Regions from separate parts of the Enterococcus spodopteracolus genome, predicted to be linked through region 2. Evidence: predicted binding sites of a transcription regulator. Region 2 holds the regulator's gene; each other region holds the start of a gene.
The links. The regulator NrdR, encoded in region 2, represses ribonucleotide reductase genes. The targets are predictions, from matches to a motif close to ACACNATATATNGTGT.
Positions count from the first base shown of each region.

Region 1: the regulator NrdR is predicted to act here: its motif matches at 1,228-1,243, upstream of pnuC (nicotinamide riboside transporter PnuC).
Region 3: the regulator NrdR is predicted to act here: its motif matches at 1,007-1,022, upstream of nrdH (glutaredoxin-like protein NrdH).
Region 4: the regulator NrdR is predicted to act here: its motif matches at 1,186-1,201, upstream of nrdD (anaerobic ribonucleoside-triphosphate reductase).

Region 1 is NZ_JARJHD010000001.1:357,459-360,681, reverse strand. Features, by position in the region: gene P3R27_RS01660 (hypothetical protein) at 2-511, opposite strand; gene gloA2 (SMU1112c/YaeR family gloxylase I-like metalloprotein) at 603-983, opposite strand; gene pnuC (nicotinamide riboside transporter PnuC) at 1,262-2,008, shown strand; gene P3R27_RS01645 (hypothetical protein) at 2,156-3,223, opposite strand, start outside.
Region 2 is NZ_JARJHD010000002.1:293,881-297,103, forward strand. Features, by position in the region: gene coaE (dephospho-CoA kinase) at 1-108, shown strand, start outside; gene P3R27_RS04255 (hypothetical protein) at 166-498, shown strand; gene nrdR (transcriptional regulator NrdR) at 957-1,442, shown strand; gene P3R27_RS04265 (replication initiation and membrane attachment family protein) at 1,465-2,847, shown strand; gene dnaI (primosomal protein DnaI) at 2,847-3,223, shown strand, end outside.
Region 3 is NZ_JARJHD010000001.1:127,870-131,092, reverse strand. Features, by position in the region: gene P3R27_RS00610 (GH25 family lysozyme) at 1-449, opposite strand, end outside; gene nrdH (glutaredoxin-like protein NrdH) at 1,100-1,324, shown strand; gene nrdE (class 1b ribonucleoside-diphosphate reductase subunit alpha) at 1,506-3,223, shown strand, end outside.
Region 4 is NZ_JARJHD010000004.1:202,964-206,186, forward strand. Features, by position in the region: gene P3R27_RS07670 (ABC transporter permease) at 1-234, opposite strand, end outside; gene P3R27_RS07675 (ABC transporter ATP-binding protein) at 224-991, opposite strand; gene nrdD (anaerobic ribonucleoside-triphosphate reductase) at 1,313-3,223, shown strand, end outside.

The DNA of each region.
Region 1 (3,223 bases), on a different contig from region 2:
TTCAAGCACTGATCAGTACATCTTCTAAACGTTTCGGTCCATCAACGGCTACACAATAATACAATTGACCACTTTTTGTCGTGATTTCCCAACTTTTTGCTTTCCCGTGATGCTTCCCGACTTTATGGACTGCTTCTTTCATTGCTGCCTGTGGATGTTTTACTTGATGGATCGTTTTCAAGTGAAAGAATTGCCCTGGTTCGTTTCGGCTTTTATCAACAACCATCGTCTTTCCTGAGATTGGATTCACTGTGATCACTCGATTGGGAGTATAAAAAATATATTCATACATCTTTTTATTACTTTGGTCTTCGTCTAATTGGTTGAACTGGATACGACTGACTTTCTCTTCATGGTACTCATCTCGCAAAATAGACACTGCCTTTTGCAATGAGATTTGATATTCTTGGTCACTGATGTCATCAAAAGAAAAGTTTGCATCCAATAGTCCTAACGAAGCCGCTAAGCTAACAATGATAGCAATCGATGCTGCAATGATTATTTTTTTCATTCCATTCTCTCCCCGTTTTTTACTAGAATAACAAGAAATAGGAAAGAAAAAAATCGAATGAACGAAAGAAAAAGTGACAAATTTGTTACCTTTATTCGTGTAACTCCAACGGCAATCCGTCTGGATCAAAAAAGAAAGTCATTTTTTCGCCTGTAAAGGTATCGATACGGACTGGTTCAGTTTCAATCCCCAATTCTTGTAATTCCGCGACTGTTTCTTCGATATGTTCCACTTTGAATGCTAAGTGCCTCAAACCACAAGCTTCTGGATAGCTCGGTCTTTTAGGTGCATCTTTGATGCCGAAAATCTCAAGCTCCATATCTCCTAGTTTTAAATCTAACTTATAATCGCCACGGTCTTCTCGATAATTTTCACGAATAACTTCAAAACCTAGCAAATCAACATAAAAAGCACGTGACTTTTGATAATCCGACACAATGATCGCAACATGGTGAACGGTTGTTAAATTCATTCTCACACTTCCAATCTTTTTGTTTCCTTTATCTTATCAGTACTTTTAAACATAGCAAAGATTTTTCTCCCGCTGCACAAAAAAAGAGAGACCACATCAAATGGCCTCTTACTTTTCATCATTTGAAAGTAAATGTTTCTCAGAAAACAATAAAATCGAATAATAACATATATTTTTTTTAAATGAAAGACTAGAAATAAATTTTAAAAGGAATACAATAATTTGTGTCTCTAAAAATAAGAAAGCACTATATATTGTGTTTTAAGGGGTTTTTTATTATGAGTAATTATTTCAGATTTTTGATTCATCAATTGAAAGGCTGGCCACAACAAAATTATTATCTATTCTATTTTAGCCTAGGTTGCCAAGTCATGACACTTGTGAATCAGCCAATCACTTGGTTGTCGATCATTACTTTTATCGGGACAAATCTAGGGGTGTTATGTATTTTATCAATCAATGCCGCTAAATCAGTCAACGGTATTCTAGGAATTCTCTCTGCTATTTGTTTTATCGTTGTTGGCTTTTCTGCCAAAAACTATTTAAGTATCGGCGAACAAATTGCTTATATGGTCACATTGGATATCCCAGTTTTATTAAGTAAAGAATGGAATCATAATATGGCTTCTAAAATTCGAGAATTTAGTGGGAAAAGTTGGTTGATTGCATTAACCGGGACTGTTTTCGTTTACTTGATTTCAGGTTATTTGATTGGTACGTATACAGACGACCCTCGTCCTTGGATCGATGCCATTGCTTTTTCGATCAGTCTTTCTGCCGGAATCATTAGCTTCCTTCGCTACAACAATCAGTATTATTGGTGGCTTGCTTCTGGTCTTGCACAAATGGTCTTATGGTATGTTTCCTATACCCATGGGTCTGCTAGTTTAGCGATGTTTATCAATAGCTCTGTTTACTTGATCAATGATTTATTAGCCTTTACTGTCTCTCCTTGGTACAACAAAAAAGAAAGAGCGCGAATGCAGCGTATGGAAGCAGAATATTTTTCGCACCATGTTTCTTGATGGAAAACACTAAATAACCTTGTACTAGAAATTGGTTTGTTTTCAAACCTCTTACTAAAGCGAGAAAGTCACCCAAAATAGGCTGGGACTTTCCTCACTTATTTCTAGGTATCATCATACCAAGATTCTCTCAGCGATTCGAGTCACCTAAATCAAATCCTTGAGCAACATTCTAATGTCTTCATCCAGCGTTTGTATCACTGATTCCAATTCTTGGAACTTTTTTAATGCAAGCTGTTGTTCTGAAGTAAATACATAGTCTGCTTGTTCATATTCTTGGAGCAAAGAGGCGACGGATTGTTTTTTGATTTTCTTTGCAAGTTCTTGCCATTCAGTTTCTGTCACAGTTTTTGTTGTAGCTTGCTGTTTTTCTTCGCGTTCTTTACGTAAAATCTTTAAAAAACCATTTCTCATCACCCGAGGGATACTGTCGAAAAAGCCAGTTGTAAATCCATAACGCTGATATTGTTGCCAAACAAAATGATAAATTTGCGGTTGGATAAAACGCTGTTCTTTTGCTAATTGATCGACGTCTACAGCTTCATTCTTCGATCCTTCTCGCAGACTAGCGATAAACTCTGCAAAAAAAGCGACAGATGGTTGGCTTGTCTCAACCATTGAAACAGACGACCAATCTTTTTGGAGAAATAGTTGATAATTAGTCAAGAACGCTTCAACGTCTTTAGTCAAATCTTCTGAAAAATCCTCAAATAATGATTTTTTCTCAAGGATTTTTTTCGGCTTTTCTTTTGCCTGATAGCTAACTTGTTGGATGTACTTTTCCATTGCTTGATAGTCTGCCAGATAAATCGGTAACTGGGCATGACGAAATTCGGCGATTCGTGTAGTTCGCTTTTTATCTGGTAAAATCGGTTGTTTCAGTCGGCGATTATGATACAACATTAGACAATATTCTTGCCATAGTCGTTCAGGAAAGGCAATATTTTGTTGTTTCAGCCAGAGGATCTCATCCAGCGCTAGATCCACTTTAGTCATTCCCTGATTGATCGACGCTGCAACTGTTGGACTAACGTGCAAGTGTTCTGCAAAATGATTGATCCCTAGTTTTAATTCCTTCCCCGTTTTAGGGGAACGAACGATATATTGGACTTTCAGTTCACGGCCACATTCACAATAAAGTTTTTGTTGTCTGCGTGATGTGCGATAAAATGGATTGATCTTAAAGTCGGAAAAAATCCAATCCGTTGCTGCTAA
Region 2 (3,223 bases):
ATCGAGGAAAAGAAACGACGTGCGGATATCGTATTTGATAATCGCCAAACCAAGGAAGATTTATCCGCTGTAATTAAAAAATGGTTGTTGCTTAATCGCTTTCTTTGAGTAAATCGCAACATTTTGCTATGCTATTTATATAAAGAAAGAGGGGGAGATGATACGATGGGTACATTCAAAAACCAAAAAGATAAAGTAGTAGGTTCTGCGAAAGAAAAAATTGGTGAGATTCTCCACAAAGAAGATTTACAGGAAAAGGGCCAGATCCAAGCAGAAGAAGGTAAAATTCGTGAAGATGAATATCGGGCGAGAATTGCTGAGTTAGAAGACCAACATGTCGAAAAAGAATCCAAGCGACAGGACTTAACCACAGAACGCAAAGATCCAGAAACAAGCCCTGAAGTAAACCAAGACCCCCAAGTCGATCATCGTTCAACAGAACAAAAAATCGAAGAAGAACGAATGAAACATTACACGGGAATCGAAGATAAACTATAGGGATTACCCAAGCATTTAGTAAAATAGAAAATCAAAAAGAAACAGGCTGGTGCTAAACACCAGTCTGTTTTCGTTCGTTGAGATAAAAACACAACAAATCTTTCATTTCAAGCGATTTTTTAACTGGGACAGTCGCATTGCTTAATTGTTTCATGTTATACTAAAGTTAGTAATAAGAAAACGTTTATTACGATCCACTTGAATTAGTTCAATAAAAAATCAGTGGAAAAAAATCTAAAACAATAAGCAGTGAAGTTGTGAAAATCACTTTGAACTGAGTAATAAGATATAAATTGAAAAAATCCTTTTCATATTTTATAATTTTTAAGCTTAGTGTTGAAAACCAGTCTTCTTAAGACCAATGATCCATAATTGGTGGAAAGAGTTGACTGATAGAACAACTTCATTTGGTACATTCAAATAAGCGATTAAACTACACCAAGAGAGGTGAAATTACGATGAGATGTCCTAGATGTCAACATAACAACTCAAGAGTGATCGATAGTCGTCAAGCTGACGATGGTCGTGCGATAAGAAGACGCCGTGAGTGCGAAAAATGTTCCTTCCGTTTTACGACCTTTGAGCGAATTGAAGCGGCACCTTTATTAGTCATCAAGAAAAATGGTGAACGAGAAGAATTCAATCGTGACAAGATTTTACGTGGATTGATCCGTTCTGCCGAAAAACGTCCAGTAGCGATGGAACAAATGGAACAGATCGTCAACCATGTTGAAAATCGTGTAAGAAGTCTTGGCGAAAATGAGGTTTCAACTAATCTGATCGGTGAATACGTCATGGAAGATTTAGTCAACTTAGATGAAATCGCCTATATTCGCTTTGCGAGTGTCTATCGTCAATTCAAAGATATGTCTGTCTTTTTGAAAGAATTACAAGATATTGTTGATAAAGCAAAAGATACGGGTAATAGTGAAAATGATGCGTAATTAATAAAGGAGGGAGTATTCCTTGGAAAATGCGTGGAAAGAATTACAACCGAAAAATATTTACCAAGGAAGAAAGAGCAGTCCTTTAAAAGAAGAAGGAAAGTCTGCCTTGTTATTCCTTTACCAACCATTGATCGGGGGAGAAGCGTTGAGTCTTTACTTGACGCTGTATTCGGAGATCTCGTTAGAAACTGGCGTAGGTCCTGAAGGACTACACGCCGATTTATTGAGTAGTCTAAGTTGTGGCTTACCGCAATTTTATGAGGCACGAAAAAAATTAGAAGGAATCGGTCTTTTAGAAGTCTATTTCAAAAAAGATGAAAATTTGGGTAATTGTTTTCTTTATGAGGTGTTAGAACCGATGGACGTTCCTACGTTTTTCAATGATACGTTACTTTCTTTTTTACTTCTAGAAAAAGTTGGCGAACGTCGATTCAACCAATTGACAGAATTATTTAAGCCAAAAAATCTTTCGCATGAAGGCTATCAAAAAATCACTAAGAAGTTTTTGGAAGTCTATCGGTTCAATGAAACAGTCTATGCAGCAAACCAAGAACAAGTGGAATCGATCCAGCAAAAATTCACACCTGTTGAACCCAAATCATTGATCGCAGATTCAGACTCGTTTGACTGGACGTTTTTAACCGATTGGTTGAAGAAACAACACATCAATCAGTTGACAGAACCAGTTCTGCAACAAGCGAAAACATACCAACAACTCTATGGCTTCGATGAACTGACTTTAGGAGAGTTGATTCTACAGTCATTTGATTTTACGACAGAAGAAGTATCTTTAAAAGAACTCCAACGGATCGTCTTGTTACGGCAGCAACAGCAGAATACGTTGCGACAATCGAGCAACACTCTGGTTACCGATCAGTCTGCTGAAACAGGTGTCCCTGTCAATCAGGCGTTGCCTAGTGCTGCACAACAATTGATCCAAGTCGCACGCCAAACCCCACCGATGCGTTATCTCGAAGCGATAAAAAAAGAAAAAGGCGGGTATGTTTCCAAACAGGAAAATTGGTTGTTGCAAGATTTGGTCACCCAATCTGGTCTGTCTAGCAGTGTCATCAACATTTTGATCAACTATGTGTTAGTCATAAAAAACCATGCGAGCTTAAATGCGAGCTTCGTGAATACGATCGCTAATGAGTGGGCGCAAAAAAAAATCAGTATGCCAGAAGAAGCGATTGAGCATCTCCATACATTGAGTACGAAAGCGAAGCAACCGAAAGCGTCAAAACAGAACAACACGTCCAATTATCGACGAAATGTAAGGCGAGAAAAATTGCCTGATTGGGTCAATCAACCAAAAGACGAAACACAAATCAGTACAGAGAAAAAAGCCGAGATCGATCGTCGCTTCAAAGAGTATCTGGCTAAAAAGGAAGGTGAGAGCTAATGGAAGATGTGGGAAAAGAACTGAAGAAAATCATCAGTAAACGCAACTACCAAGAAAAGTATTCCGAGATGATTGCTGAAGTTTTGAATGATGCGGACGTTCAAGCCTTTCTGTCAGCCCATCAAGACCGACTGACGCAAGCGGATATCGAAAAAAGTTATGCCAAACTCTATGAGTATGTCCAAGAAAAAAGAAAATATCAAACGAATGATCCAACCATGATCGCTCCCGGATATGAACCAAAATTGACATTGAACTTCCACTATGTCGACGTCACCTACGTGCCGACAGAAGCGCTCTTAGCTCGTCAAAAACAAGAAGAGATCAAGAGTCGTGTGAAAGCAATGGATATGCCCAAAGACATCCAATCTGCTTC
Region 3 (3,223 bases), on a different contig from region 2:
AAAAACTGAGCTTCCCCTTTTGTGTCAGCTTCTTCATTGAACCACGCATAATGGTAGACACTTACTTTTAGGCCTGCCGCAACGGCTGAAGCAATCTGTTCAGGAGCAAGCGGATTTTTATACGAGTCTCCTTCAGTCAATTTTACGACTACCCCTTTAATGCCGTAGTTTTTCATCGTTTGAAATTCTTCACTCGATATCTTGTCATTATTGGAAGATATGTCAATAAAATCTTTAGCTGGTCTTCCTGGTTCTGCAGCGGAGATTCCTGAATCGTCTGTCAAACTTCGGGTGAGTGATTCTGAGAATTGGCTGCTACTACCTAACACATGTTGATTTTTTTCAGTAATCATAGGTTTGATTGGAATCGAAATTGCCTCTGCTGTTCCTCCAACGTAAACTAGTAAAGTAAAACAAATAACACCTACCCATTTGATCATTGTACGCATCTTGGATCGCTTCCTTTTATTGAATTTTCAAAGCATCAACAAGACGTCCTGTTGGCTCTATTTAAACAAAAATCTAGGAATTAAAAAACAGATAACATGACAATTAACCAATTTTTAAACATAACATCGTTATTAAAAAATTAAAAAAATATTGTTAGTTAAATTTTTACAACATTTATCTTCTTACTACTATACATAGTGAGTACTCTTTTGACTTTTGCTATTTTGATTCGAGTTTCTCTTTTAGATGCTCCTTAAACGCTTCATGATCATTTTTCTTTTTGTGAAAAAATTTCTATCTCTAAAATGTATAAATACCTTTTTCTTCTGGTTTTGATCTGCATTTATTTCTCTTCTTCTTTCCATCATTTTGCATACTTTTTTCGTTTGTGATTTTTCAATCGAACATTCATTTATTGGCCAGCAAAGGTTAAAAAAATATTTTTTATTGGAGTTTTCCACAAGCATTTCTGTACTAACACAAGCGAATTTGCATGAGATGCTTGTTTTCACTGTTTTTCAAAAACCACAAAACATAGTATTCCACAATTTCCACAACACAAGATGTAGTGTTTGTTGATTGACTTTTTTACTAATAGATTTATACTATTGATTATAGAGAAAACACATGGGCAAGGAGGCAAACAATAATGAACGTAAAAATCTTTTCTAAAAATAATTGTATGCAATGTAAAATGGTGAAACGCTTTTTAGCTGAAAATAAAATTGACTTTGAAGAAGTAAATATCGATGAGCAACCTGAAGCAATCTCATGGTTAAAAGACCAAGGATTCCAAAGTGTTCCAGTCATCACTTCTGACGCAGCAACTGTCATCGGCTTCAGACCAGATCAACTACGTCACTTAGCTAGCTAAGAATCATTCAAACAGTTGTCAAATAGATCGAGGATCAACTTGGTCCTCTGCCACCATGGATTTGATGGACTTACGGCTCTTGTCCGTAACCTCCCCAAATCCTTTTTTACAGCAATGAACACCACTATATCTTGTGGTCAAACACGTATCATCAAAATCAAAAAGAAGGTTGGGCGTATGTATGAGTCTTAAAAATCTAAAAGATGTCAGCTACTTTAAGCTGAATAATGAAATCAATCGACCAGTCAACGGGCAAATCCCTTTAAATAAAGATAAAGAAGCTTTAGCTGCTTTTTTTGAAGAAAATGTCAAACCAAATACGATGACGTTTCCAACAGTGATCGACAAAATCCAGTATTTGATCGACAACCAATATTTAGAAGCAGAGTTCATTCAATTATATAGTAGTGAATTTATTGAAAAACTTTATCAATTCCTATTCGAACAAAACTTTACATTTAAATCATTCATGGCAGCCTATAAATTCTACTCTCAATATGCGTTAAAAACAAATGATGGTTCTGCCTACTTGGAATCTTATGAAGATCGTGTCGCATTCAATGCGTTGTATTTTGCGAATGGCGACGAAGAACTAGCCTTAGCTTTAGCTGATGAAATGATCCATCAACGTTATCAACCAGCAACCCCTTCATTTTTGAATGCTGGCCGTAAACGTCGGGGTGAACTTGTTTCTTGTTTCTTGACTCAAGTAACGGATGATATGAATTCGATCGGTCGTTCGATCAACTCTGCCTTACAACTTTCACGAATCGGTGGCGGTGTTGGGATCACTCTTTCTAACCTACGTGAAGCCGGAGCGCCGATCAAAGGCTACGAAGGTGCAGCTAGCGGTGTTGTTCCAGTAATGAAATTGTTTGAAGATAGCTTTAGTTATTCGAACCAATTAGGACAACGTCAAGGTGCGGGTGTCGTTTATTTAAACGTCTTCCACCCAGACATCATGATGTTCCTTTCAGCAAAAAAAGAAAATGCAGATGAAAAGATTCGTGTGAAGACTTTATCACTTGGTGTGATTGTCCCAGATAAATTCTATGAATTAGCACGTAAAAACCAAGAAATGTATCTATTCAGCCCATACAGTGTGGAAAAAGAATATGGTGTGCCATTTTCTTACGTAGATATCACTGCGGAATATGACAATTTAGTCGCAAATCCAAATATCCGTAAACAAAAAATCAAAGCCCGTGATTTAGAAAACGAGATTTCTAAATTACAACAAGAGTCTGGTTATCCGTATATCATCAATATTGATACGGCAAATCGTGAAAATCCTGTAGATGGTAAAATCATCATGAGTAACTTATGTTCTGAGATTTTACAAGTGCAGACACCTTCTGTCATCAATGGCAAGCAAGAATATGAAGAGTTAGGGACAGACATCTCATGTAACTTAGGTTCGACAAACATCGTCAATTTGATGGATAGCCCTGACTTTGGTCGTTCTGTCCGCACGATGACTCGTGCTTTGACTTATATCACTGATGCTTCAGATATTGATGTCGTTCCTCCAATCCAAAATGGGAACAAGTTGAATCATACGATCGGGCTTGGTGCGATGGGCCTTCACACTTACTTTGCTAAAGAACAAATGGAATATGGTTCTGAAGATTCGCTTGATTTCACGAATGTCTATTTCATGTTGTTGAATTACTGGACACTTGTTGAAAGTAACAATATCGCACGTGAAAGAAAACAAGTCTTCCATAACTTTGAAAAATCAGCTTATGCAGATGGCACGTATTTTGATAAATATGTCACTGGCGAATTCCAACCAAAATCTGAACGAGTTGCTGCTTTGTTTGATGGTATCTTTATTCCGACTGCCCAAGACTGGGAAAACTTGAAGCAAGCAATCATGAAAGATGGTTTGTATCACCA
Region 4 (3,223 bases), on a different contig from region 2:
AAAGCGATTAGCACTGAGCACGAAAAAGAGTAAAACAACAGTAATGATCCAACTACCAAGCTTTAAAATATTATCTATCGAAACATCTTGACTTGCCCTTCGAATCAGTGATTGGTCATAGGTCATCGCGCTAAAAGAGTAATAGATCATCGTCGATAAGGTCAAACTGAAGAAATAGACAAGATAGCCCCTTGATTGTTTTAAAAAACTTTTTGCGGCTAATTTATAAAGCATTGATTTTACCGCCTCCTCCAATCGTCGCCTGCATATCGATGACTTTTTCAAAGAATTCTTTTCTTGTCCCACGGCGGATCACTTCTGAAAAAATCACCCCATCTTTGATAAATAAAATACGGTTGCAATAACTAGCTGTATAAGGATCATGTGTCACTAATAAGATCGTTGATTTTTCAACTTCGTTCACTGTTTTTAAATAATTCAACAATTCTGTTGCTGATTTTGAATCCAATGATCCGGTTGGTTCGTCCGCGAAAATCACCTCTGGTTCTACTACTAAAGCTCTAGCTGCCGCAATCCGTTGTCTTTGTCCAACTGACATTTCATCAGGATAACGTTTTAGTAATTCTTCGATCCCCAAAAGCTGGGCCACATGTAAAACTCTTCGGTCCATTTCATCTTTCGCCATATTTTCAACAGCTAAAGGAAGTAAAATATTATCTTTACCATTCAATGTATCTATAAGATTGAACGTTTGAAAGATAAAGCCAATTTTTTTTCGTCTGAAATCACTCAATTCATGTTTTTTCATTTTTGTGATTTCATTTCCTTGGATCATCACACTGCCCATCGTTGGTAGATTGATCGTTGATAAGATATTCATCAGAGTCGTCTTTCCCGCTCCACTTGGTCCCATGATGCCAATAAACTCTCCTTCTTCAACTGAAAAAGAAACATTGTCTAACACCTTAACCGGTGATTTACTACTTCCATAACTTTTACTTAAATGTTTTACTTCGATTATTTTACTCATGCTAGTCCTCCACCTTTATCCTTAATTGAATAGTAGCACATCCTTTCATTTTTTTCCCTTTTGATTTTGTCACCTGGTCACTCAAGAAAATTATCCTGAATTTTTTTTATTCAATTTTTTTATTCAAAAAAAAATAATACGTATTTTTCAAAAGCTGATACTGCACGTTTTCACTTTTTTTCACAAGATAATATACACCATATATAGTATACTCATTCAATTATACAGGGATAAAACACTATATGTAGCAGATAATTAGTTGCTCCTTTCTTCAATTTGTTTTATGATAGACAAGAACAATTTTTGTAGGAGCTGAAGAAAATGAAACGAACAGATCAAGAAATGGCTGTGCTAGAAAAACAGCCTGAAACCAAAAAAATGACTGTCATCAAACGCGATGGACGCGAGGTACCATTTGATGAACAGAAAATAAATGCCGCACTGATCAAAGCAGAAAAGAAAATTCACGGTTCCTTATCTCCTATTACGTACGAAAAGATCCAATCAATCGCAGAACTTGTGATCAAAGAAATCAAAAATCGCTTCGCAAATAACGTAAAAATCTATGAGATCCAAAACATCGTTGAACATATTTTGTTAGAAAAAAACGAATATGCCTTAGCAGAAGAATATATCCATTATCGAACAAAACGTGATTTTGCTCGTAGTAAAGCAACAGATATCAACTTTTCAATCGAGAAACTGATCAATAAAGACCAAAGTGTTGTCAACGAAAATGCGAACAAGGATAGTAATGTATTCAATACACAGCGTGACTTGACTGCTGGCATCGTTGGGAAATCGATCGGATTGAAATTACTTCCACCGCATATTGCCAACGCACATCAAAAAGGCGATATCCATTATCATGATCTCGATTACCATCCGTATACACCAATGACAAATTGCTGTTTGATCGACTTCAAAGGTATGCTGAATAACGGGTTTAAAATCGGAAATGCAGAAGTCGAATCACCAAAATCGATCCAAACAGCAACGGCACAGATCTCACAGATCATTGCCAATGTTGCATCTAGCCAATATGGCGGATGTTCTGCCGATCGTACAGATGAATTGCTTGCTCCTTTTGCACAATTAAATTACAAAAAGCATTTAATTGATGCCAAAGAATGGATCGACACACCCGAACGGCAAGAAGCCTATGCAAAAGCAAAAACCAAAAAAGATATTTTTGATGCTATGCAAAGTTTGGAATATGAGATCAATACACTTTTCACTTCCAACGGACAAACGCCTTTTACTTCACTCGGCTTCGGTCTAGGTAAAAATTGGTTTGAACGAGAAATCCAAAAAGCGATTTTACAAATCCGAATCAATGGATTAGGAAGTGAGAAACGGACAGCGATCTTCCCCAAATTGATATTTACACTAAAAGACGGAATCAATCTGAAACCAACTGATCCAAACTATGACATCAAACAATTAGCCTTAGAATGTGCCACAAAAAGAATGTACCCAGATATTCTAAATTATGACAAGATCGTTGAATTGACAGGAAGTTTCAAAGTACCAATGGGCTGTCGCTCCTTCTTACAAGGTTGGAAAGACGAGAACGGTGAAGAAGTGAATGTCGGAAGAATGAATCTAGGTGTGGTTACGTTGAACTTGCCGCGGATCGCCTTAGAAGCAGACGGTGACCAAGAAAAATTCTGGCAATTACTTTCAGATCGCTTGTCAATCATGAAAGATGCCTTAGTTTATCGAGTCGAACGTTGTAAAGAAGCGATTCCTGCAAATGCACCGATCCTTTACATGTATGGTGCATTCGGTAAACGACTATCTCGTACCGATGCTGTAGATGAATTATTTAAAAATCGTCGAGCAACTGTTTCATTAGGCTACATCGGACTTTATGAAGTCGCTGCTTCTTTCTTTGGCGGTGCGTGGGAAAATAATGCAGAAGCCAAAGACTTCACTCTAGATATCGTGAAAAAACTAAAAGCTAATGCAGACGCTTGGGGAAATGAATATGGCTATCACTTCAGTGTATACTCCACACCAAGCGAAAGCTTGACGGATCGTTTTTGTCGTTTAGATACAGAAAAATTCGGTATCGTTGAAAATATCACAGATAAAGAATATTATACTAATAGTTTCCACTATGATGTGCGTAAAAATCCAACGCCATTTGAAAAGCTTGAATTTGAAAAAGACTATCCAAAATACTGTTCTGGTGGCTTTATCCATTACTGTGAATATCCAGTGTTGCAA